One region of the Cryobacterium sp. TMT1-19 genome, then DNA from elsewhere that is predicted to be linked to it. Evidence: predicted binding sites of a transcription regulator. Region 1 holds the regulator's gene; the other holds the start of a gene.

Region 1 (8,395 bases):
TCACGGCGGTCCGGCGCGTCTCAGCGTCCGGTCGAGACCGTGACGGTGAACTTGGCGTTCCGACCGACCTGGTGTGTCGGCCCGACCAATCGCGTCAGCGCGGGGCGATAACCGAGGTGGGTGTTCCACACACTCCACAGTTCACCACCGGGCTGCAACACTCGTCCGGCATCCTCGAACAGTTTCAGGGCTATGCCGGCATGGACCGACGAGCCGATGTGAAAGGGCGGGTTCAGCACAATCAGTTCGGCCGAGGCATCCGGTTGGCTCTGGAGCGCGTCATCCCGCACGACCGTGACCCGGTCGGCAAGCGCATTGGCCACCATGGTGGCCCGCGCTGAGGCGACGGCCGCGGCCGACTGGTCGGTGGCGGTCACCCGCAGGGCGGGACGGCGTCGGGCGAGGGTGGCGGCGAGCACCCCGGTGCCGCAGCCGAGGTCGATGGCGCTCCGAGCATCCGTTTTCATACGATCAAGGAACTCAAGCAGGTAGCGCGTCCCGATATCGACGGTCGCGCCGGCAAACGCAGCCCCGTGGGCGCAGATCGTGAGTCCCAGGTCAGCGTGCTCCACACAATTCGGCCAGGTGGACATCGTCGGCTGAGTTGCGGAGGCTATCGAGGCCGCTGCCCTGAGTACCCGCGACTTCTGCCGGGCCGACGAGACCTGCAGCTCGCCGAAGTGCCGGCGGAGCACCGCGTTCATGGTCGGCGTCATGTGCTTGATGCGTCCGCCGGCGATCACCACCACATCCGGTGCCGCGAAACGACGGATGGCGTCGGCGAACTCATCGAGCGCCGCCAGACTGCGCGGCAGCTGGATCAGTACCACCCGCGCGTTCGCCAGCAGTTCTTCGCCCAGGATGAAAGAGCGGTAGGAATCGACGAGTCCGGCGTCGGCCGCATTCAGGGCGAGGGCCAACTCCCCGGAGAGGACATCCTGGTGCACCCGGATTCCCCGGGCCCCGGCCAGTGCGGCCGCGCCCAGGGTGAGGGCGCCATAGCGGTCCTCGATCACCACGACCTCGCCGGATCCTGCCTCGGCCAGCACGCCCGCCGCCTCGTCGAGGATCAGGCGGTCGCTCGCATCCACGGCGAAGAGATTGTCCGCTTCCACGTCGGGGAAACGCCGCAGGCGGTCAAAGGAAAAATCAGGCATTGCCTCAGGCTAGCCCGCAGGTGCGGCTACTTCTCGTCGCCGATCGGGCGGGAACCCAGGGGGCGCCAGATCACGATCTGGTTGGACCGGCGCGTGCGCGTACCGGCCCGCATCGAGATGACCTCACCGGCCGAGCCGGCCGCGAAGACGCGGCGGCCCGGACGGTTGAGCAGTTCATCGGCCAGCGCAGACTCCAATTCGCGCAGCCGCGATTCGAGCGTGCGCACGTGGTCCTCGAGGTCAATGATGCGACGGATGCCTTCCAGGCTCACACCCTCGGCACCGAGCTCCGCGATCTCGCGGAGCTTGGCCACATCCCGCATCGAGTACCGGCGAGACCGACCGGGGGTGCGGTCGGGACTCACCAGTCCCAGGCGATCGTATTGGCGCAGCGTTTGCGGGTGCATGCCCGCAAGCTCGGCGGCCATCGAGATTACGAAAACCCGGGTGTTCTCGTCCACCGTCAGTCTCTCGCCTTCGCGAGGAGTTCGTCGCGCGGATTCTCCTTCGGCAGTGCTTCCGCGAAGGCCGCGAGTTTTTCCTCGGCGTCCTTCGACAGATGAGACGGAACGGCAACCTGAACCTCCGCCAGCAGGTCCCCGGTGCCCTTGGGCGTCACGACGCCACGCCCCTTGACGCGCAGCACGCGCCCGCTCGGGGTGCCCGGGGCGATGCGCAGTTTGACCGGCGCTCCGCCCAACGTCGGCACCTCGATAGTGGCGCCGAGCGCGGCCTCGACGAACGTGACCGGCACGGAGACCCGCAGGTTCAGCCCGTCGCGTTCGAAGACCGGGTGCTTGCGCACGTTCACCGTGAGTACGATGTCGCCGGACTCGCCGCCGTCGGGGCTGTGCTGCCCCTGGCCGCGGAGCTTGATCTTCTGCCCGTCGGCCACCCCGGCCGGGATCTTCACCTTGATGGCGCGGCCATCCTGCGTTTGCAGGGTGATCTGGTCACCGTGCGTGGCCGTGATGAAGTCGACCGTTGTCGACGCGATCACGTCGCGGCCGCGAGTCGGCCCGCCGTAGCCGCGGAACCCGCCGCTCGAGGTACCGAAACCGCCGCCACCCTGACCGCGGCCGAACATGCCGCCGAGGAGGTCGTCGAAACCGCCCCGCTCATAGGAGTAGCCGGGCTGTTGTTGCCGCGCGCCCCCACCGAACATGCCTCCGAAGACATCGTCGAAGCCTCCGGCCTGCCCGCCACCGGGGCGTGGGGCGGTGAAGCGGGCCCCACCGCCCATCGCGCGCACAGCATCGTATTCCTTGCGTTGGGCAGGGTCACCGATCACCGAGTGTGCCTCGCTGATCTCCTTGAACGTCGCCTCGGCCGCAGGGTTGCCCGGATTGGAGTCCGGGTGGTACTTGCGGGCGAGCTTGCGATAGGCCTTCTTCAGCTCGGCCGGGGTGACGTCCTTTGACACACCCAGGACCTTGTAAAAGTCCTTATCGAACCAGTCCTGGCTAGCCATCGCTCGGTACCTGCACGACGACCTTGGCCACGCGCAGGAGCGACGAGCCGAGGAAGTAGCCGGTCTCGATCACGTCACCGACGGTCTCCGACTCGATGCCCGCGGTGGGCAGCTGGAAGATCGCCTCGTGGATGGTCGGATCGAACGGTTCGCCGACCGTGCCAAAGGACTTCACGCCCAGGCGCTCGACGCTCCCCCGCAGTTTTGCGGCGATCGTGCTGAACGCCGAGTCTTCGACCAGGTCGCCGTGCTTCTCAGCGCGGTCGAGATCGTCGAGCACGGGAATCAGGCCCTTGACGACATCCACGGTGACGCGCTCACGCTCGACCTCGCGGTTGGCCTCGGTGCGGCGACGGTAGTTGGCGTACTCCGCGGTGACCCGCTTGAGGTCGGCCAGGTGCTCGCTCGTGAGCTCATCGACTTCCCGCGTGGCGGCATCCAGGATGTCTTGGACCGTCAGCTCGTCCTCTTCGATACCCTCGGCGGACACCTCGTCGATGTCCTCGACACTCACACCTTCGGCTTCCGCCTCGGCGTCGGCCCCGGGGGCACCCTCAGTGGATGCCCCCTCGTCAAACGGCTCGTCGCCAGGACGCTTGTTGTCGTCTGCCATTACTTCTTGACCTCGTCTTCGTCGTCGACGACCTCGGCGTCAACCACGTCTTCGTCCGAGCCGGCCGCGTCGGCGGTCGGCTCGGAGTCGGTTGGGGCACCGGCCGCGGCATCCGCCTGGCTGGTCTTGTAGATGGCCTCGCCGAGCTTGCCCTGGCTCTCGTTGAGCTTGTCGAAGGCCGTCTTCACGGCCGCATCGTCGTCGCCGACGAGAGCGGCCTTGAGGGCGTCGACGTCGGCCTGAACCTCGGACTTCACGTCCTCGGGCAGCTTCTCGTCGTTCTCCTTGATCAGCTTCTCGATCGAGTAAGCGAGCTGCTCCGCCGTGTTGCGGGTCTCGGCTGCCTCGCGACGGCGCTTGTCCTCGGCGGCGTGCTCTTCGCCCTCGCGCACCATGCGCTCGATGTCTTCCTTCGCGAGCGAGGATCCGCCCGTGATGGTCATCGACTGTTCCTTGCCGGTGCCCTTGTCTTTGGCAGACACGTGCACGATGCCGTTGGCGTCGAGATCGAAGGTAACCTCAACCTGCGGGATGCCGCGCGGGGCCGGCGCGATGCCGGTCAGCTCGAACGTGCCGAGGTTCTTGTTGTCGCGGGTGAACTCGCGCTCGCCTTGGAAGACCTGGATCGCGACGGACGGCTGGTTGTCGTCGGCTGTGGTGAAGGTCTCGCTGCGCTTGGTCGGGATGGCCGTGTTGCGCTCGATCAGGCGCGTCATGATGCCGCCCTTGGTCTCGATGCCGAGGCTCAGCGGGGTGACGTCGATGAGCAGAACATCTTTGCGCTCACCCTTCAGCACGCCGGCCTGCAGTGCGGCGCCAACGGCGACGACCTCGTCCGGATTGACGCCCTTGTTCGGGTCCTTGCCACCGGTCTCGGCCTTGACGAGCTCGTACACGGCGGGCATGCGGGTGGAGCCACCGACGAGAACGACGTGGGCGATATCTTCCACCTTGACCCCGGCTTCACGGATGACGTCCTGGAACGGCTTCTTCGTGCGGTCGAGCAGGTCTTCGGTCATCTTCTCGAACTGGGCGCGGGTAAGCGTCTCGTCGAGGTTGGCCGGGCCATTCTCGGTCAGGGAGAGGTACGGCAGCTGGATGCTCGTCGACATGCTGCTCGAGAGTTCCTTCTTGGCCTGCTCGGCGGCTTCCTTGAGGCGCTGCTTGGCGATCTTGTCCTTGGAGACGTCTACGCCGGTGGTTTCCTTGAACTTCTTGATCAGGTGATCGACGATGCGCTGATCCCAGTCGTCGCCGCCGAGGCGGTTGTCACCGGCAGTCGACCGCACCTGAATGGTGGAGAAGTCGTCGTCCTTGCCTACCTCGAGGAGGGAGACGTCGAAGGTTCCGCCGCCGAGGTCGAAGACCAGGATGAGCTCGTCTTCCTTGCCACGGTCGAGGCCGTAGGCAAGTGCGGCCGCGGTCGGCTCGTTGATGATACGCAGCACGTTAAGGCCGGAGATCTCGCCGGCCTCCTTGGTGGCCTGGCGCTCGGCATCGTTGAAGTACGCGGGAACGGTGATGACGGCATCCGTCACCTTGTCGCCCAGGTACGCCTCGGCATCGCGCTTGAGCTTGGCCAGGATGCGGGCCGAAACTTCTTGCGGGGTGAACTTCTTGTCGTCGATGGCGACTTTCCAGTCGGTGCCCATGTGGCGCTTGACCGACGCGATGGTGCGGTCGACGTTGGTGACGGCCTGGCGCTTGGCGGTCTCGCCGACCAGCACCTCGCCGTCTTTGGTGAAGGCGACGACGGACGGTGTGGTCCGGAAGCCTTCGGCGTTTGCGATGACGGTGGGTTCTCCACCTTCGAGGACGGCCACCACAGAGTTGGTGGTTCCGAGGTCGATGCCTACTGCACGGGCCATGTGTGCGTTCTCCTTTAAAGTATGTTCTCAGCTCGATTTCACAGAGTTGAGTGGTGCTGGCTCAAGTGTGCCAGTGTCCCAAATCTAAAGTCAAGCCACGCACCTGAGAGTTGAGCGTGAACGACTCAACTTTGAGATTTCGTGCAATCGATGGTCTCCGGCCCCCCGCATCCACTAGCCTCAGCGCATGACCGGGATCGCGGAGCAGGGCAGCACGGATGCCCGGGAGCTGCCAGACAAAACGAGCAGACGCCGCGTAGTGGCCTGGAGCTTCTGGGACTGGGGCTCTGCCGCGTTTAATGCGGTGGTCACCACCTTCGTCTTCACCGTCTACATCACGGGCAGCTCGTTCGGCGACAAAGACGTCATTTCCGCCCAGCTCGGCTGGGCCCTCGCTTTCGCCGGCTTGCTGGTAGCCGTGCTGGCCCCGATCACCGGACAGCGCTCGGACACCTCCGGGCGGCGCAAGCTGTGGCTCGGCGTCAACACGTTCATCGTGGTGGGCCTCACCGCGGCGATGTTCTTCGTGGAGGCGTCACCGAGCTTCCTGCTGCTCGGCCTCGTTCTGGTGGCCGCCGGCAACGTCTTCTTCGAGTTCGCCAGCGTCAACTACAACGCCATGCTGTCCCAGGTCTCGACCGCGCGCACCATCGGCAGGGTCAGCGGTTTCGGTTGGGGCATGGGCTACATCGGCGGCATCATGCTGCTGCTCATCGTGTACTTCGGTTTCATCAGCCCCGACGTGGGTCTGTTCGGGGTAACCAGCGAGAACGGCCTCTCGGTGCGGGTCACGATGCTCATCGCGGCCGCCTGGTTCGGCCTGTTCGCCCTGCCGGTGCTGTTCTCGGTTCCCGAATACCGTTCTCCCGCCGCGGTGCGCCGGCCCCGGGTGAGCTTCCTCCGTTCTTACATCGTGCTCGGGCAAGACATCATCCGGCTCTGGAAGACCAGCCGCCAGACGGTGTACTTCCTGATCGCGAGCGCGATCTTCCGCGACGGCCTGGCCGGGGTTTTCACCTTCGGCGGGGTGCTCGCGGCATCCGTCTTCGGATTCTCACCCGGCGAGGTGATCATCTTCGCTATCGCCGCCAATGTCGTGGCGGGCGTGGCCACCATCATCGCCGGCGCGCTTGACGACCGGGTCGGCGCAAAGCCGATCATCGTGACCGCCCTGATCGGCCTGATCGTGTTCGGCAGCATCGTATTCCTGCTGCACGACGGCGGTCAGATCGTGTTCTGGACCGCCGGCCTCGCCTTGACGCTCTTCGTCGGGCCGGCCCAGTCGGCCAGCCGCACCTTCCTGGCACGCCTGATCCCGGCCGGCCGGGAGGGCGAGGTCTTCGGGCTCTACGCCACGACGGGCCGCGCGGTGAGCTTTCTGGCGCCGACCATGTTCGCCCTGATGGTGACGATCTTCGGCGAAACCTATTGGGGCATCCTCGGACTCATGTTGGTTTTGCTCGTGGGGCTGCTTCTCCTGCTGCCGGTGAAGGCCCGCCAGGACCAGGTCGGCTAACGGATGCGGGTGGCCTCGTTGTGCTCGACCAGCACCCAGGTGGAACCTTCGTCGTTGGAGACCCAGCCCTCCCAGGCGTAGGCGTCAGGTGTGATCGAGACGAAGTTCCAGCGGATCGGGCGGCCGTCGGTGCCCGTGCCGTCCTGGCGCAGGCCGTTGCGGTGGGGGGTCGCCACGAGGTGGCAGTACTCGCCGGATGCCGGGGCGAAATAGCTGACCCGCCACACGCCGGCGTAGGAATCATAGACTCGCACGGCCGTGGCGACGGTCTCGAAGCCGGTCGGGTGCGAGTCGCTCACGACGACCTCGACGTCTTGCACCGCACGCCCGTCGAGCACGAAGTCGACGATCCAGGTGAATTCGCGCCCGGTCCATTCGCCGGTCGTCTCGTCGAGGCGGGACCCGGTGGCGGCCCAGGCGCCGACCAGCTGGCCGAAGCGGCGCATCCGCCCCGGGTAGTCGGGTGTCGGTCCCGGCGCGACGAGCGCCTCGGCAAAGCTGGGCACGGATGTGGTCATGGGCCGATTTTACCGGGCGCGTGTTGCATGCGTGTGAACCGGGCTACTCGGCTCTGGTGGTCGATCCTGTCGAGGCCTCCCGCACATCCGTGCAGTGGAAGTTCTGGAACGACCGCGACGCAGTCGGCCCGCGCTGGCCCTGGTAGCGGGAGCTGTATTCGCTTGAGCCGTAGGGACGTTCGGCGGGCGAACTCAGCCGGAAGAAGCAGAGCTGACCGATCTTCATGCCGGGCCACAGCTTGATCGGCAGGGTGGCGACGTTGCTCAACTCGAGCGTCACGTGGCCGGTGAAACCGGGATCGATGAAGCCGGCGGTCGAGTGGGTGAGCAGGCCGAGCCGGCCGAGCGAGCTCTTGCCCTCCAGCCGCGCGGCGACGTCGTCGGGCAGGGTGACCTTCTCGTAGGTGGACCCGAGTACGAACTCACCGGGGTGCAGGATGAACGGTTCGCCCGCGGAGGTCTCGATCAACCGGGTCAGATCGGGCTGGTCTTCGGCCGGATCGATATAGGGGTACTTGTGGTTGTCGAAGAGGCGGAAGAAACCGTCGAGTCGCACGTCGATGCTCGACGGCTGGATCATGTCGGCCTGGTACGGCTCCAGACGGATTCGTTCCGCGTTGATTTCAGCCTTGATTTCGCGATCCGAGAGCAGCACGGTTCCAGCCTAACGGCGCGGACTTGATATGCTGGCACGGTTCCGGTGCGGGCTTGCCTGCGCGACGGACGTGCGGATGTAGTTCAATGGTAGAACTTCAGCTTCCCAAGCTGATAGCGCGGGTTCGATTCCCGTCATCCGCTCACTTGTCATATTTCCCGGTCCTGTGATGCGTCTCGGTGATGCGGCTCTGTGCTGCCCCACGTCGGCGGCCTCCGGTATCGTCGAGACCATGACCGACCCGACACTGCGTATGCCGAACACCGTGCTGCGGGTGGTGCTCGACCTCGGCGTGCTGCCCCTGGACATCCCCCCGCTGCCCCCGCGTTTCCGGCACCCGGAATTCGACGCGGACTGGGACGACGAGGAGCAGGTCGCCGGCATCTTCCTCGGCTTCGACGACGGAGAGTTCCACCTGGACATCCTGGAAGAAGGAGTCGAGTACCACTTCCACAACGCGGACGGGTCTTCGAGCGATGACAGTCCGTGGCCGGCCGCCGACACCCAGGCCCTCGTCGACTGGGCGACCGGCTTCGTGCTGCACGTCGCACCGCGCCTCCCGGATCTGCTGGAAGACGCGGATGAGGCCGCCGAATG
Region 2 (15,077 bases), on a different contig from region 1:
GCCGTCGATCGTCTGGTTCGCCGTGTTCTTCGCGTTCGGCTTCGTCATGCTTGCGGCGCTGTTCGCCGCGACCGCGTCGATGGTCTCCCGCCAGGAAGACGTGGGCTCGGCCACCTCGCCCGTGCTGTTCCTCGTGATGATTCCCTATTTCCTGGTGATCTTCTTCAACGACAACCCCACCGTGCTCGCCGTCATGTCCTACATCCCGTTCTCGGCCCCGGTCGGCATGCCGATGCGCATCTTCCTCGGCACGGCCGCCTGGTGGGAGCCGCTGCTCTCGCTGGCCATCCTGCTCGCCTCGACGGCCGTGGTCATCCTGCTGGGCTCCCGCATCTACTCGAACTCCCTGCTGCGGATGGGCGCCCGCGTTACGTTGCGCCAGGCCCTGCGCGGCTGACCTGCCGCCCCGCCAGCCCGATCCCGGCCCCGAACCCGAACCCGGCCCCGGCCCCGAACCAATTCGACGGTGATTTTGCTCCCACGGGCCGGTTTCGGCCCGAAATCACCGTTTCAACGCAAAATCTCCGTCGAATTCGCACACCGAGCGCACAGAAGCGGAGCAGACGGATGCGCGAAGATGGAGGGGTGACTCAACTCCATGACCTTTCTTCGCGCGGGTTCGCCTCCGACAACTACTCCGGGGTGCACCCCGAGATTCTCGAGGCGATCGTCGCCGCCAACGGCGCGCACCAGATCGCCTACGGCGAAGACGTCTACACTGCCCGGCTGCAGCAGGTCTTCACCGAACACTTCGGCGCGGGCGTCGAAGCCTTCCCGGTCTTCAACGGCACCGGCGCCAATGTGATCGGCCTGCAGTCGATGCTGCCGCGCTGGGGCGCCGTGATCTGCGCATCCACCGCTCATATCAACACGGATGAGGCGGGCGCCCCCGAAAAGGTGGCCGGCATCAAGCTCCTCACCGTCGACACCCTCGACGGCAAACTCACCCCCGCACTGATCGACCAGCAGGCCTGGGGCTGGGGCGACGAACACCGCGCCCAACCGCTCGTGGTGTCGATCACCCAGACCACCGAGCTCGGCACCGCGTACACGGTCGACGAGGTGCGGGCCATCGCCGACCACGCACACGCCCACGGCATGAAGCTGCACATGGACGGCGCCCGCCTGTCCAACGCCGCCACCTCGCTGGGCCTGCCGTTCCGCACCTTCACCCGTGACGCCGGCGTCGACGTGCTCAGCTTCGGCGGCACCAAGAACGGCATGATGTACGGCGAGTGCGTCGTGGTCCTGAACCCTGAGGCATCCGCGGGCCTGCTCTACCTGCGCAAACTGAACATGCAGCTGGCCTCGAAGATGCGCTTCATCTCGGCCCAGCTGATCGCGCTGCTCGGCGGCGACCTCTGGCAGCGAAACGCCGGCCACGCCAACGCCATGGCCACACGGATGCGCCACGCCCTCGAGACCGGTATCGCCGCCGGCGAGATCGAGGGCTTGTCCTTCACCCAGAACACCCAGGCCAACGCGATCTTCGCGATCCTGCCCCCCGGCGTGGCCGATCGCCTGCGCGGGCACTTCCGGTTCTACGATTGGGACCCCGCGACCAACGAGGTGCGCTGGATGTGCGGCTTCGACACCGAGGAGGCCGACATCGACGCATTCGTCGCGGCCCTGATCAGAGAACTGGCCGCCCGATGAACGTCTTCGAGAATAAACCCTGGCTCGGCTCCTACGCCCCCGGCGTTCCGAGTACCATCCAGGAACCGACCGACACGCTCTCCGACATGATCGAGACCTCGGCGCGCCGGTTCGGCCCCAGCGTGGCCCTCGACTTCTTCGGCGCCACCACCACCTACGCCGAGCTCGGCGAGCAGATCTCTCGGGCCGCAAACGGCCTCCTGCGCCTCGGCGTCAAACCCGGCGACCGGGTGGCCCTTGTGCTGCCGAACTGCCCTCAGCACGTGGTGGCTTTCTACGCCGTGCTACGCCTGGGCGCGATCGTCGTCGAGCACAACCCGCTCTACACCGAACGCGAACTCCGACACCAGTTCGAAGACCACGGCGCCCGCGTCGCCATCGTCTGGGACAAGATCTACCAGACCGTCACCGATTTCCCCGCCGACCTGGGCCTGCGCACCGTGATCGCGGTGAACCTGACGGAAGCGATGCCGCTCGCCAAGCGGCTCCTGCTCAAGCTGCCGATCGCTAAAGCCCGCGAGTCGCGAGACGCCCTGACCTCGGGCCCTCTGGGCAAGGATGCCTTCACCTGGTCCGGCATCGTCGGCTCACGCAAGCTGCGCCCCGGCCACCCGCGCCCGAAGGTCACCGACACCGCCGCGCTCCAATACACCAGCGGCACCACCGGCACCCCGAAGGGTGCCATCCTCAGCCACTTCAACCTGCGCTCGAACGCCCTGCAGGGCGAGGCCTGGGTGCAGGGGCTGCGCCCTGGCGAGGAGGTCTTCTACGCGGTCCTGCCCATGTTCCACGCCTACGGCCTGACCCTCTGTCTGACGTTCGCGATGGCCACCGGCGCCCGGCTCGTGCTGTTCCCCAAGTTCGACGAGGGACTGCTGCTCGATGCGGCCCGGCGCACCCCACCCACATTCATGCCGGCCGTCCCGCCGATCTACGACCGGCTCGTTATGGCGGCGACGGCGAAGAATGTAAGCCTGCGCAGCATCCGTTACGCCATCTCGGGCGCGATGAGCCTGCCGGTGTCGATCGTGGAACGCTGGGAGGCCGCCACCGGCGGGCTGTTGGTCGAGGGCTACGGCATGACCGAGGCCTCGCCGATCGCCGTCGGCAACCCGATGGGCCCGAGCCGGCGCCCCGGCACGGTGGGCGTGCCGTTCCCGAGCACCGAGATCCGCGTGGTGGACCCGGACGACCCGACCGTGAACCGCGGGATCGAAGAGGAAGGTGAGCTACTCATCCGTGGCCCACAGGTCTCTTCCGGCTACTGGGACCAGCCGACCGAGACCGCCAAGACGCTTCTCGACGGAGGCTGGCTGCGCACCGGCGACATCGTCCGCGTCTCCTCCGACGGCTTCGTCACGGTCGTCGACCGTATCAAGGAACTCATCATCACCGGCGGCTTCAATGTGGCGCCCTCCGAGGTCGAGGCCGCTCTTTTGTCGCATCCGGATGTCGCCGATGCCGCCGTCGTCGGGCTGCCGAGCGCGAACGGCGGCGAAGACGTCGCCGCCGCCGTCGTGTTGGCGGCGGGGGCCACCCTCGACGTCGACGCCATCCGCACGTATTGCCGCACCCGGCTCTCCGCCTACAAGGTGCCCCGCACCGTCGTGGAGGTCGACGAGCTGCCCCGGTCGCTGATCGGCAAGGTGCTGCGCCGCGAGGTGCGAGCCGGCTTGATCAAGGAGTAGCCGCGAGAGCGGGTAGAGCGTCGGTTTCGACGCCGCATTCCGACGCTTACCCGCTCGTGAGATGCTTCGGCGATGCGTATACCGCAGCGGCAGGTCGTAGCGGAATAGTGTGCCGCCGCCCGCGTTGGAGTGGATGGGTCAGCGTTGCCCCGCCATCCCAGCCAGACTCCGGCGAAAGATAGGCCTATGAACCTCATCACCAACACCCTCAGCCGCGCCGCCCACACGGCGTCGCCCCTCCTCCCCGTGCTCGCCGGGCGCTGGAGCCCCCGCGGCTTCTACCCGACGGCCCTCGTCGACGAAGCCACTCTGACCACCGTGCTCGAGGCCGCCCGTTGGGCTCCCTCGGCCAGCAATATGCAGCCGGCCCGCTTCATCGTCGCCCGCCGAGGCTCGGACAGCTTCGCGAAGATCCATGAGACGCTGATGGGCTTCAACAAGGCGTCGGCGGATGCCGCCTCCGTGCTGATCGTCAACGTCGCCACCCTGCCGATCGACGTGACCCGCGAGAACCCGTGGGCCCGCTACGACCTGGGTCAGGCCGTCGCCCATCTGACGATACAAGCTTGGCACGAGGGACTGCACACCCACCAGCTCGGCGGCTTCGACGGCACCGCCCTCGCCCTGGCCTTCGGGCTCGCCGAGGACCAGGCCACCGTCTCCATCACCGCCCTCGGCGTGCTCGGCGACGTCTCCCTGCTCTCCCCCGAGCTGCTCGAACGCGAGTCCGCCCCGCGCACCCGCAAGCCTCTCATCGAGCTTCTCCTGGTCAACGACTGGTCAACGACTAGTCAACAACCAGCAGCAAGAGCCCGCCCCGACACAGTAACTCCACAGCCCCGTCAGGTAAGAACAGAACTCGACTATTTTTCCCGGCAACGCGCCCGGCTGCTCCCAGCAGTGAACACCGGTGGAGACCACGATGACCGAACACACCCCTAATCACTTTGATGTCGTCGTCATCGGCGCGGGGCCGGCGGGAACGGCCGCGGCGCTCCGTGCCGCCGAACTGGGAGCCCGGGTCGCCGTGGCGGAGGCCGACCAGCTCGGCGGGACCTGCGTGAACACGGGGTGCGTGCCGACGAGGGTGCTCGCCAAAGCGGCGCGCTTGATGCGCGAGGTGCGCGCGGCAGATACCTACGGAATCGTAGTCAACGACCCCGGCATCGACTGGGCCACCATGGGAGACCGGGTGCAGTCGCGAGTGAACAAGGTGCGCTCGATCAAGAGCGAGGCCGAGAGGTTCGCGGCCGCCGGAGTCGAACTGGTTCTGGAAGGTCGGGCGCGATTCATCGACCCGCATTCCGTGGTCCTGGACACCGGCCGCATCCTCACCGCCGCCACGTTCCTGGTCTGCGTCGGCGGGCATTCTCGGCGACTCGCCGTGCCGGGGGCGCACTTGGCGACGGTCCCGGAAGACATTCTGAAGCTGCCGTCGCTGCCCCGACGGGTGGCCGTGATCGGCGCCGGAAACACCGGCGCCCAATTGGTCACGGTGTTCAGCTCCTTCGGCTCCGACGTGACCGTGCTCGATGTGGCACCGCGCATCCTGATGGCGTCGGATTCCGACATCTCCGCCACGGTCTCGGCGGCGTTCCGCGAGCAGGGCGTGGCCGTGCACACGGGCATTGAAGCGGTGACGGCGATCGAACAGGACGCCGACGGAACCCTCACCCTGTCCTGGCGCGAAAAAGGAACGGAACAGTCTTCCGCCTTCGACGCCGTCATTATGTCCACCGGTTGGCCGGCGGATGTCGACGACCTCGGGCTCGACCGGGCTGGCATCACTATCGAACGTTCCGCCATCCCGGTGGACCAGTACTTCCGGAGTGTCGTGCCCCATATTTTCGCGGTCGGCGACGCGAACGGCCGGGACATGCTCGTACAGGCGGCCCAATTCGAGGGCGAGGCCGCGGCCGAGAACGCGGTGCTGGGCGCCAATCGCAGAACGCCGCACCACCTGCTCCCGGCCGGCGGTTTCACCGACCCCGACTACGCGGGCGTGGGCTTCACCGAGGAGGAGGCCAGGGCTCGCGACCCGCACTGCGTCGTCGCGACAGTGCCCTACGCCGAACTCGACCGCGCTGTGATCGACGGCCGGGAACCCGGCTTCCTCAAGCTGATCGCCGACCGGCGGCGGGAGCTGATCCTCGGCGCCCATGCCACCGGGGAGAACGCGGTCGAAGTGATCCAATCCGTGACGACGGCGATGGCCGCCGGCGTCGACGTCGCCACTCTGGCCCGGGTGCGCTTCGCCTACCCCACCTACAGTGCCGTCATCGGCCTCACGGCCCGTCGACTACTGCTGGAAGCGCCGAAGCCGGCCGCAGTGATCCTGCCCGTCGCGGTGATCCTGCCAGTCGCGGTGATCGAGCCCGTCGAGATTCCCGTCCCGACACATGTGATCTCCGTGCCTACGGGAGCAGCATCACCTTGATGGCGCGGCGCTCGTCCATGGCGGCGTAGGCCTCGGCGACCTCGGCCAGCGGCAGCTGCAGGTCGAACACGCGGCCGGGGTTGATAGCACCCGAGAGCACTTCCGGCAGCAACTCTTCGACGTAGCCGCGCACGGATGCGACGCCGCCGTTCAGGCCCACGTTCCGCCCGAACAGCGGGCGAACCTCGATCGGTCCGCCGGTGGGCACGCCCACGTAGCCGACCATTCCGCCGGGACGGGCCGACGCGATGGCCTGCTCCATCGACTCCTTGGTGCCGACGCACTCGAGCACGCAGTCCGCGCCGATGCCGTCGAACAGCTCACGGATGCGGGCCACGCCGGCCTCGCCGCGCTCCTCGACGATCTCGGTCGCGCCGAACTCGCGGGCCACGAGCTGCCGTTCGGGGTGACGCGACATGGCCACGATCCGGGAGGCCCCGAGCCGCTTGGCCGCGATGATGGCGCAGAGGCCGACCGCGCCGTCGCCGACGACGACGACCGTGCTGCCCGCGGTCACACCGGCGGAGACCGCGGCGTGGTGGCCGGTGCCCATGACGTCGGCGAGGGTCAGGAGACCGGGAACCTGGGCGTCGGTGGGCAGGGTCGGCGTCGCAACGAGCGACCCGTCGGCGTGCGGCACACGCACTTTCTCGCCCTGGGCGCCGTCGGCGAAGCCGCCGAGCTGGTCGTCCGAGCCCCACCAGCCGCCGTTCAGGCAGGAGGTGCTGGTGCCGTTCTGGCAGTTGATGCAGGTGTTATCGCAGTCGTAGAACGGCGCGATGACGAAGTCGCCGACCTTGACCCGGCTGACGTCGGCGCCGATTTCCTCGACGATACCGACGAACTCGTGGCCGATTCGTTTCGGCTCCTCGGTGGGCTGGATGCCGCGGTAGGGCCAGAGATCTGAGCCGCAGACGCAGGCTGCGACGACGCGCACGATGGCGTCACCGCCGGTGGAGAGAATCGGATCGGATACTTTTTCGAGGCGGATGTCCCGTTCCCCGTAAATCACTGTTGCACGCATGCTTCGACCCTATGCCAGCCCCCTGACCGTCACCGGGGCAGGGGCCCGTTCCGTCGTATTCCCGCCGAATTCCGCTGGACGCGAAATCCGGCGACGGACAGAGCTACAGCAGCGCGTCGTCGTCGAGGTCGGCCGGGTCCACGACCAGCACCGGGGCGGATGCGACGCTGAGCGATTCCCCGTCCGGCGCCAGATCCACCCGCACCGTCTCGCCGTCCCGCACGGCGCCCGACAGGATCGCGGTCGCCAACCTGTCGTCGATCTCGGTCTGCATCAGCCGCCTCAGCGGGCGCGCACCGTAGATCGGGTCGTAGCCGCGTTCCGCCAGCCACGTGCGGGCATCCGGGGTCACGCCCAGCTCGAGCCGCCGCTCGATCAGCCGCTTCTCCAGCCGGTCGACGAGCAGCCCGACGATCTGGCCGAGCTCCGCCATCGACAGCGATTCGAACACGACGATGTCGTCGAGACGGTTGACGAACTCGGGCTTGAACGTCTTGCGCACGAGTGCCTGCACGGCCGCCTCCTTCTCGTCCCGGCTGAGCACCGGGTCGATCAGGAACGCCGACCCGAGGTTCGAGGTCAGCACCAGGATCGTGTTGCGGAAGTCCACGGTGCGGCCCTGGCCATCCGTGAGCCGGCCGTCGTCGAGCACCTGCAGCAAGACATCGAAGACCTCCGGATGAGCCTTCTCAACCTCGTCGAACAAAATCACCGAATACGGGCGGCGGCGCACGGCCTCGGTCAGCTGCCCGCCCTGCTCGTAGCCGATATAGCCGGGAGGTGCCCCGACCAGACGGGACACGGAAAACTTTTCCCCGTACTCGCTCATGTCGATGCGCACCATCGCCTTTTCGTCGTCGAAGAGGAACTCGGCGAGCGCCTTCGCCAGCTCCGTCTTGCCCACGCCGGTCGGCCCGAGGAAGAGGAACGAACCGGTCGGCCGGTCCGGGTCGGAGATGCCGGCCCGGCTGCGGCGCACGGCGTCGGCGACCGCGCGCACGGCCTGCTTCTGCCCGACCAGGCGGTGCCCGAGCTCACCCTCGAGGTTCAGCAGCTTCTCCGTCTCGCCCTGCAGCAGCCGCCCTACCGGAATGCCGGTCCACATCGCGACCACGGCGGCGATGTCCTCCGCGGTGACCTGGTCACCGACCATCCGCGGCCCATCCTGCTCGGTCTGCTCCGCTTCGGCGAGTTCCCGTTCGATCACCGGGATGTCGCCGTACAGCAGCCTGGAAGCCTTCTCCAGGTTGCCCTCGCGCTCGGCCACCTCGGCCTGGCTGCGGGTGCTCACCAAGCGCTTCCTCAGATCGCCGATCCGGTTGAGCGAGGAACGCTCCTTGTCCCAGCGGTCCTGCAGTTCAGCAAGGGCCACCGTGTATTCGGCAAGGTCAGCACGCAACTTCCCCAGGCGAGCCTTAGAGGCGTCGTCCTTCTCTTTTTTCAGCGCGAGCTCTTCCAACTCCAGCCTCTGCACCCTGCGACGCAGTTCGTCGATTTCCACGGGAGCGGAGTCGATCTCCATCCGCAGCCGGCTGGCCGCCTCGTCGATCAGGTCGATGGCCTTGTCCGGCAGCTGGCGGGCGGTGATGTACCGGTTGGAGAGGGAGGCCGCGGCCACCAGCGCCGAGTCCGCGATCGACACCTCATGATGGGCCTCGTAGCGCTCCTTGAGCCCGCGCAGGATGGCCACGGTGTCTTCCGCACTGGGCTCGTCGACCAGCACCGGTTGGAACCGGCGCTCGAGGGCGGCATCCTTCTCGATGAATTCGCGGTACTCGTTGAGCGTGGTCGCACCGATCAGGCGCAACTCGCCGCGGGCGAGCATGGGCTTGAGCATGTTGGAGGCCGCCACGGACCCTTCGCCGCCGCCGGCACCCATCAGGGTGTGCAGCTCGTCGACGAAGGTAATGATCTGCCCCTGCGCGTCGTTGATTTCCTTGAGCACGGCCTTGAGCCGCTCCTCGAACTCGCCGCGGTACTTGGCCCCCGCCACCAGGGCCGCCAGGTCGAGGGAGACCAGCTGCTTGCCCTTGAGGGAGTCGGCCACATCGCCGGCCACGATGCGCTGGGCCAGTCCCTCCACAACGGCGGTCTTGCCCACGCCGGGTTCACCGATCAGCACCGGGTTGTTCTTGGTGCGGCGGGTGAGCACCTGACTGACCCGCCGAATCTCCGCGTCCCGCCCGATCACCGGGTCAAGCTTGCCGGTCCGGGCGATCTCGGTGAGGTTGACGCCGTACTGCTCCAACGCCGTCTTCGCTTCTTCCTGGGGCGGTTGCTGACCTGCTTGCATCGGAAGATCCTCTCTCGGGCCGGCCGCTCGCGCCGCAGGTCGGCAAAAAGCTGAGCCTGTTGGACTCAAGTTTAGGGGACATCGAGAAAACGCGCCAGCGGTCCGGAGACAACTCGGCGGTGCTACGGCGGCGGCCCCATCACGACCCAGTTTTCGTCCGGGTATCCGAATTCCTCCGTCGGATGCCATACTTACCGAACAAAAGACCCGTTTCTACACTCAGCGCAGAGGATCAGACCCGTGGCCACCCTCACCCTTAAAAACTTCATCAACGGCCACTTTGTCACTCCCTCCGGCACCGAGCTGCTCGACATCGTCGATCCCACAACGGGACGCCGGGTTGCCCGGGCCCCGATCTCCACCGCGGCCGACGTCGACGACGCGATGACCGCCGCGAAGACCGCCTTCGGCACCTGGGGCCGCACCACTCCCGCCGAGCGGCAGCGCGCGCTGCTTCGCCTCGCCGACGCGATCGACGCCGAGAGCGACGCCATCGTGGAGGCCCAGCACCGCAACACGGGCCAGCCTCGCGCCACGATCGCCGTTGACGAGGTCGCGGCCGGCGCCGATCAGCTCCGCTTCTTCGCCGGTGCCGCCCGACTGCTCGAGGGCAAGTCCGCCGGTGAATATCTGCCCGGCATGACTTCCTGGGTACGCCGCGAACCGATCGGCGTGGTCGGGCAGGTCACCCCGTGGAACTTCCCCTTCCTGATGGCCATCTGGAAGATCGGCCCCGCGCTGGCGGCCGGCAACACCCTCGTGCTCAAGCCCAGCGACACCACCCCGGAGTCGACCCTCGAACTCGCCCGGATCAGCCAGGGCATCCTCCCCGACGGCGTGATGAACATCGTGCTCGGCAACGGCGGCACCGGGGCCGCGATCGTCGAGCATCCGGTACCCGGCCTGGTCTCGATCACTGGCAGCGTGCGGGCCGGTATGGCCGTCGCCGCCGGCGCCGCGAAGACGCTCAAGCGGGCACATCTCGAGCTCGGCGGCAAGGCGCCGGCCCTGGTCTTCGCCGGCGTCGACGTCAGCGTGACCGCCGCCGCCATCGCCGACTTCTCCTTCTATAACGCCGGGCAGGACTGCACGGCCATCACGCGAGTGCTCGTGCACGAGTCCATCCATGACGAGTTCGTCGACGCACTCGTCGCCGAGGCCCGCAGCCGCACTACCGGGTCGGCCGACGACGCCGACAACTACTTCGGGCCGCTCAACAACGTCAACCATTTCGGCGACGTCTTGCGCAAGGTCGCGGCCCTGCCCGACCACGCTGTCATTGCCACCGGCGGACACCAGGTCGGCACCGAGGGCTTCTTTTTCGAGCCCACAGTCGTCACGCAGGTGCGCCAAACGGATGCGATCGTGCAGGAGGAAACGTTCGGCCCGGTGATCACGGTGCAGCCCTTCACGTCGGAGGAGCACGCGGTCACGCTCGCGAACGATGTCAACTACGCGCTCGCCTCCAGCGTGTGGACCCTCGACCACGCCACGGCCATGCGGGTCTCCCGCGACCTCGACTTCGGCGCGGTGTGGATCAACACCCACCTCCTGCTGACCGCCGAGATGCCACACGGCGGTTTCAAGCAGTCCGGATACGGCAAAGACCTGTCGATGTACGGCGTCGAGGACTACACCCGGATCAAGCACGTGATGAGCGCGCTGGAATAAACACGGGTCTCGACAGGCTCGACCACCGCCAGGCTCGACCACCTCCAACGAGAACAGAGGCCCCTCGATGACTTTCCATCCGCTCGACCCGCTCTCCGCCGCTGAGTTCACCTCCGCCGTCGCCATCCTCGCCCGCGAGCGCGGCGTCGCCGACGGGTGGCGGTTCACTTCGATCGAGCTGGTCGAGCCGCCCCGGAGCGCCGTCGCCGAGTTCACAGCCACCAGCGCGGTTCCCGACCGACGCGCACGGCTGGTCGTGCTCCACCGCGCCGAGAACACCACCTGGGTGAGCGTCGTCTCGCTCACGACCGACGCCCTGCTCGAGTGGGAAACGGTGCCGGGGATGCAGGCGAACTTCACCGTCGACGAGTGGGAGGAAGCCGACGCCGCCCTTCGCGCCCACCCCGACGTGATCGCCGCTCTCGCCCGCCGGGGCATCACCGACCTCGACCTGGTCTTCATCGACACCTGGACCTACGGCGACGCGGTAATCCCCGACCGGTATCGCGGCCGCCGCCTGGGCTGGTCAGACGTCTGGGTCCGGGCGTCCACCGACGCCAACCCCTATGCGGGACCGGTCAGCGGCCTGCACTTCGTGCTCGACGTCAACACCATGGAACTGCTCGAGGTGGAGGACTCGTTCACGGTCGAACCGCCGGCGGGAATGGGCGAATACGTGCCGCACCTGGTGCCCCGGCGCATCCGGGATCGAAGCCCGCGCCCGCCGCTCACCCCGCTCGACATCGGGCAGCCCGACGGCCCGAGCTTCACGCTCGACGGCAACCTGGTCGAGTGGCAGAACTGGTCGCTCCGGGTGGGCTTCAACTACCGCGAGGGCATGACCCTGCACACCGTGGGCGACCGGGACGGCGGCCGGGTGCGGCCCATCGCCAACCGGTTGTCGTTCGCGGAGATGGTCGTGCCCTACCGCGACCCCAGCGTCGACCATTTCCGTCGCACCGCCTTCGACATCGGCGAGTGGGGCCTCGGCTTCATGACCACCTCGCTCGAGCTCGGCTGCGACTGCCTCGGCGAAATCCGCTACCTCGATGCCGTGCTGCACAACAGCAAGGGCGAGCCGTACAGCATCCCGAACGCGTTCTGCATCCACGAGGAAGACAACGCGGTGCTCTGGAAGCACGTCGACCACAACGGCAGTGCCGAGGTGCGACGGATGCGCCGGCTCGTCGTGTCCTTCCACGTCACGGTCGCGAACTACGAGTACCTCGTCTATTGGCGCTTCTACCAGGACGGCAACATGGAATGCGAGGTGCGCGCCACCGGGATCATGGTGGTGACGCACCTCGACGAGGGCCAGCCGCACCCCAACGGAACCCTGGTCGACACGCGCACCTACGCGCCGTTCCACCAGCACTTCATCGTGGCCCGGATGGACCTCGACGTCGACGGCCGCGAGAACACGGTGTTCCGCACCGAGACGCAGGCCGAGCCGATCAGCGCCGCAAACCCGCTCGGCCTCGCGATCACCCAGCTGAACACCCCGATCGAGACCGAGGGGTTCGACGACTACAACTGGGACACCCAACGGACCTGGAAGGTCGTGAACGAGAACTCGCTCAACGGCCTCGGCACCCCCGTGTCCTACAAGCTGGTGCCCGGCGGAGCCATCCCGTCCTTCTTCGACCAGGCGGCGCCTGCCCTCCAACGCGCCCAGGTGATCGGGCACACGGTCTGGGTCACCCCGAACGACGAGTCCGAACGCTGGCCCTGCGGCGAGTTCGTCAATCAGAGCGCGGTCGACCACGGCCTGCCCGAGTGGATCCAGGCTCGCCGGCCGGTGCGGAACGCCGATATCGTGCTCTGGTACGTCTTCGGTATCCACCACATCACCCGACCGGAAGAGTGGCCGATCATGCCGGTCGACACCGTGTCGTTCTGGCTCAAGCCGGTCGGCTTCTTCGACCGCAATCCGTCGCTCGACGTGGAACGCAGCCCGGCGCACTGTGCGCCGGGCGAGCACGCCGGGCATGACCATGAACATGACCAGCCCGCCCATAATCCACACCACTATGACCACTGAGTGCGACACCCGTCGCGAACCGAGGGAGAAACCAGCGTGACCCGAGTAGCCAACTACGTCATCGCATACGAAGCGACCGAACGGGGCAATGACACCGTCGAGCTGGGTGTCGCGCTGGCGCGCCTGACCCGCTCCGAGCTGCGTCTGTGCCTCGTGCTTCCGCATCATTCATCCACCGTCCCGGCCCGGGTCGGTGCTTCCACCTCCCCCGACTACCAGGCTCTGCTCGAGGAGCAGGCCCTCGAATGGCTGGAACAGGGCAAGGCCCTGGTTCCCGATGACGTGGTCGCCACCATGCATCTCCTCTACGCCGACTCCACCACGGAAGGGCTGCTCCAGGCCGCTCGCGCGTTCGACTCGGACCGCATCGTCGTCGGGGCCTCACGCCGCGGCCTGATGAACCGATTCACGATCGGCAGCGTGGCCAACGCGCTCCTGCACGCCTCGCCGGCGCCCGTCGCCCTCGCGCCCCGCGGCTACAAGGCTCCCGCACAGCTGACCCGGATCACCTGCGCCATCGGCACCCGGCCGGGCTGGAAGACGCTGCTCGACTCACTGGTGGCCTTCTCGGCGGACCTCACGGTCGACCTGCGTTTCGTCACGCTCGTGGAGGTCGACGCCGGTCGTCGGCACCCGGTCGACGAGAGCGAGAGCCAGGCCCACCTCGACGGCGTCCTGGAGTACTTCCAGAGTCGGTCGAAGGCGCGCGGCACCATCACCACCGAGGTCGCGTCCGGGCACACCGTCGAGGCCGCCGTCGAGGCCCTCGACTGGCAGCCGTCCGAAATCGCCTTCGTCGGCTCCAGCCGGCTGGCTCAGCCCACCACGATTTTCCTCGGCATCACCGCGCACCGCATGCTGCACGCGCTCCCCGTTCCCCTCATCGTGGTTCCCACCGGCACTGACGCCCGTAAGCCGCACTGACCCTAAGGACAGTCCATGACTAGCCAATCTCCCTCCTCGGGCTCCACGCCCGGCACCTCCACCCTCACCGGCGGCCTTTCCGAGAAGGGCCTCAGCGCTGGCTCCATCGGGCTTCTCGGCGCCACGGTCATCGGCATCTCGTGCATCGCGCCGGCGTACACCCTGACGGCCTCCCTCGGCCCGACGGTCGCGGCCGTCGGCACCCAGATGCCGGGCATCTTCCTGGTCGGGTTCATCCCCATGCTGCTGGTGGCGCTCGGCTACCGCGAGCTCAACAACGCCATGCCGGATGCCGGCACCTCCTTCACGTGGGCCACCCGCGCCTTCGGGCCGTGGCTCGGCTGGATGGGCGGCTGGGGTCTGATCGTCGCGACGGTGGTCGTGCTCTCCAACCTCGCCGGAGTCGCCGTCGACTTCTTCTATCTGATGCTCGCCCAGCTTCTCGGCAACCCGAGCCTCGCCGACCTGACGAACAATGTTGTGATCAACGTGCTCACCTGTCTGGTGTTCATGGTGGCGGCCTGTTATGTCTCGTACCGCGGCATGGAGACCACGAAGGCCGTGCAGTACGTGCTCGTGGCCTTCCAGCTGATCGTGCTGGTCTGGTTCAGCGTCGCCGCCCTGCTGCAGGTCGTAGAAGGCACCGCCTTCGATGCCCTTGCGTTCAGCGCCGACTGGTTCAACCCGTTCCTCGCCCCTTCGTTCTCGGCCTTCGCGGCCGGGGTCTCGCTCTCGATCTTCATCTTCTGGGGCTGGGACGTCACCCTGACCATGAACGAGGAGACCAAGAACCCGAAGACAACCCCCGGGCGTGCGGCGACGTTGACCGTGGGCATCATCTTCGCGCTCTACATCCTCGTGGCGGTCGCCGCCCTGATGTTCTCCGGCATCGGCGCCGGCGAATTCGGACTCGGCAATGAGGAGATCCAGGGCAACGTGTTCGCCGCCCTCGCCGGACCGGTGATGGGTCCCTTCGCCATTCTGATGTCGCTGGCCGTGTTGTCCAGCTCGGCCGCGTCGCTGCAGTCGACCTTCGTCGGGCCGGCACGCACCATGCTCTCGATGGGCCACTACAAAGCGTTCCCGAAGCGGTTCGCCTCAATCAGCCCGCGCTACAAGTCCCCGGCCTTCGCCACCGTAATGGCAGGAATCGTGGCCTGGGGCTTCTACGCGATCATGCGCGTGCTCAGCACCGATGTGCTCACCGACACGATCCTGACCCTGGGCATGATGATCTGCTTCTACTACGGGGTCACCGCGTTTGCCTGCGTCTGGTACTTCCGCGACTCGCTGAACGGGCCCCGGGCCATCCTGCTCAAACTCCTGGCGCCGCTGATCGGCGG

The links. The regulator HspR, encoded in region 1, represses chaperone genes until heat shock. The targets are predictions, from matches to a motif close to AAGTTGAGTCNNNNNGACTCAACTT.
Region 2: E3T40_RS13140 (ATP-dependent Clp protease ATP-binding subunit) is a predicted target of HspR. The motif match lies at 9,146-9,170, and genes of this name have one in related genera.

The regions. Positions count from the first base shown of each region.
Region 1 covers NZ_SOHB01000043.1:621-9,015, reverse strand. The annotation lists gene E3T40_RS11980 (class I SAM-dependent methyltransferase) at 21-1,157, opposite strand; gene E3T40_RS11975 (heat shock protein transcriptional repressor HspR) at 1,184-1,618, opposite strand; gene E3T40_RS11970 (DnaJ C-terminal domain-containing protein) at 1,621-2,628, opposite strand; gene E3T40_RS11965 (nucleotide exchange factor GrpE) at 2,621-3,241, opposite strand; gene dnaK (molecular chaperone DnaK) at 3,241-5,109, opposite strand; gene E3T40_RS11955 (MFS transporter) at 5,297-6,625, shown strand; gene E3T40_RS11950 (hypothetical protein) at 6,622-7,143, opposite strand; gene dcd (dCTP deaminase) at 7,187-7,798, opposite strand; tRNA gene E3T40_RS11940 (tRNA-Gly) at 7,871-7,941, shown strand; gene E3T40_RS11935 (hypothetical protein) at 8,031-8,395, shown strand, end outside.
Region 2 covers NZ_SOHB01000050.1:16,610-31,686, forward strand. The annotation lists gene E3T40_RS13110 (ABC transporter permease) at 1-397, shown strand, start outside; gene E3T40_RS13115 (low specificity L-threonine aldolase) at 568-1,656, shown strand; gene E3T40_RS13120 (long-chain-fatty-acid--CoA ligase) at 1,653-3,344, shown strand; gene E3T40_RS13125 (nitroreductase family protein) at 3,531-4,286, shown strand; gene E3T40_RS13130 (NAD(P)/FAD-dependent oxidoreductase) at 4,267-5,781, shown strand; gene E3T40_RS13135 (zinc-dependent alcohol dehydrogenase family protein) at 5,759-6,805, opposite strand; gene E3T40_RS13140 (ATP-dependent Clp protease ATP-binding subunit) at 6,909-9,098, opposite strand; gene E3T40_RS13145 (aminobutyraldehyde dehydrogenase) at 9,339-10,769, shown strand; gene E3T40_RS13150 (primary-amine oxidase) at 10,837-12,810, shown strand; gene E3T40_RS13155 (universal stress protein) at 12,847-13,734, shown strand; gene E3T40_RS13160 (APC family permease) at 13,750-15,077, shown strand, end outside.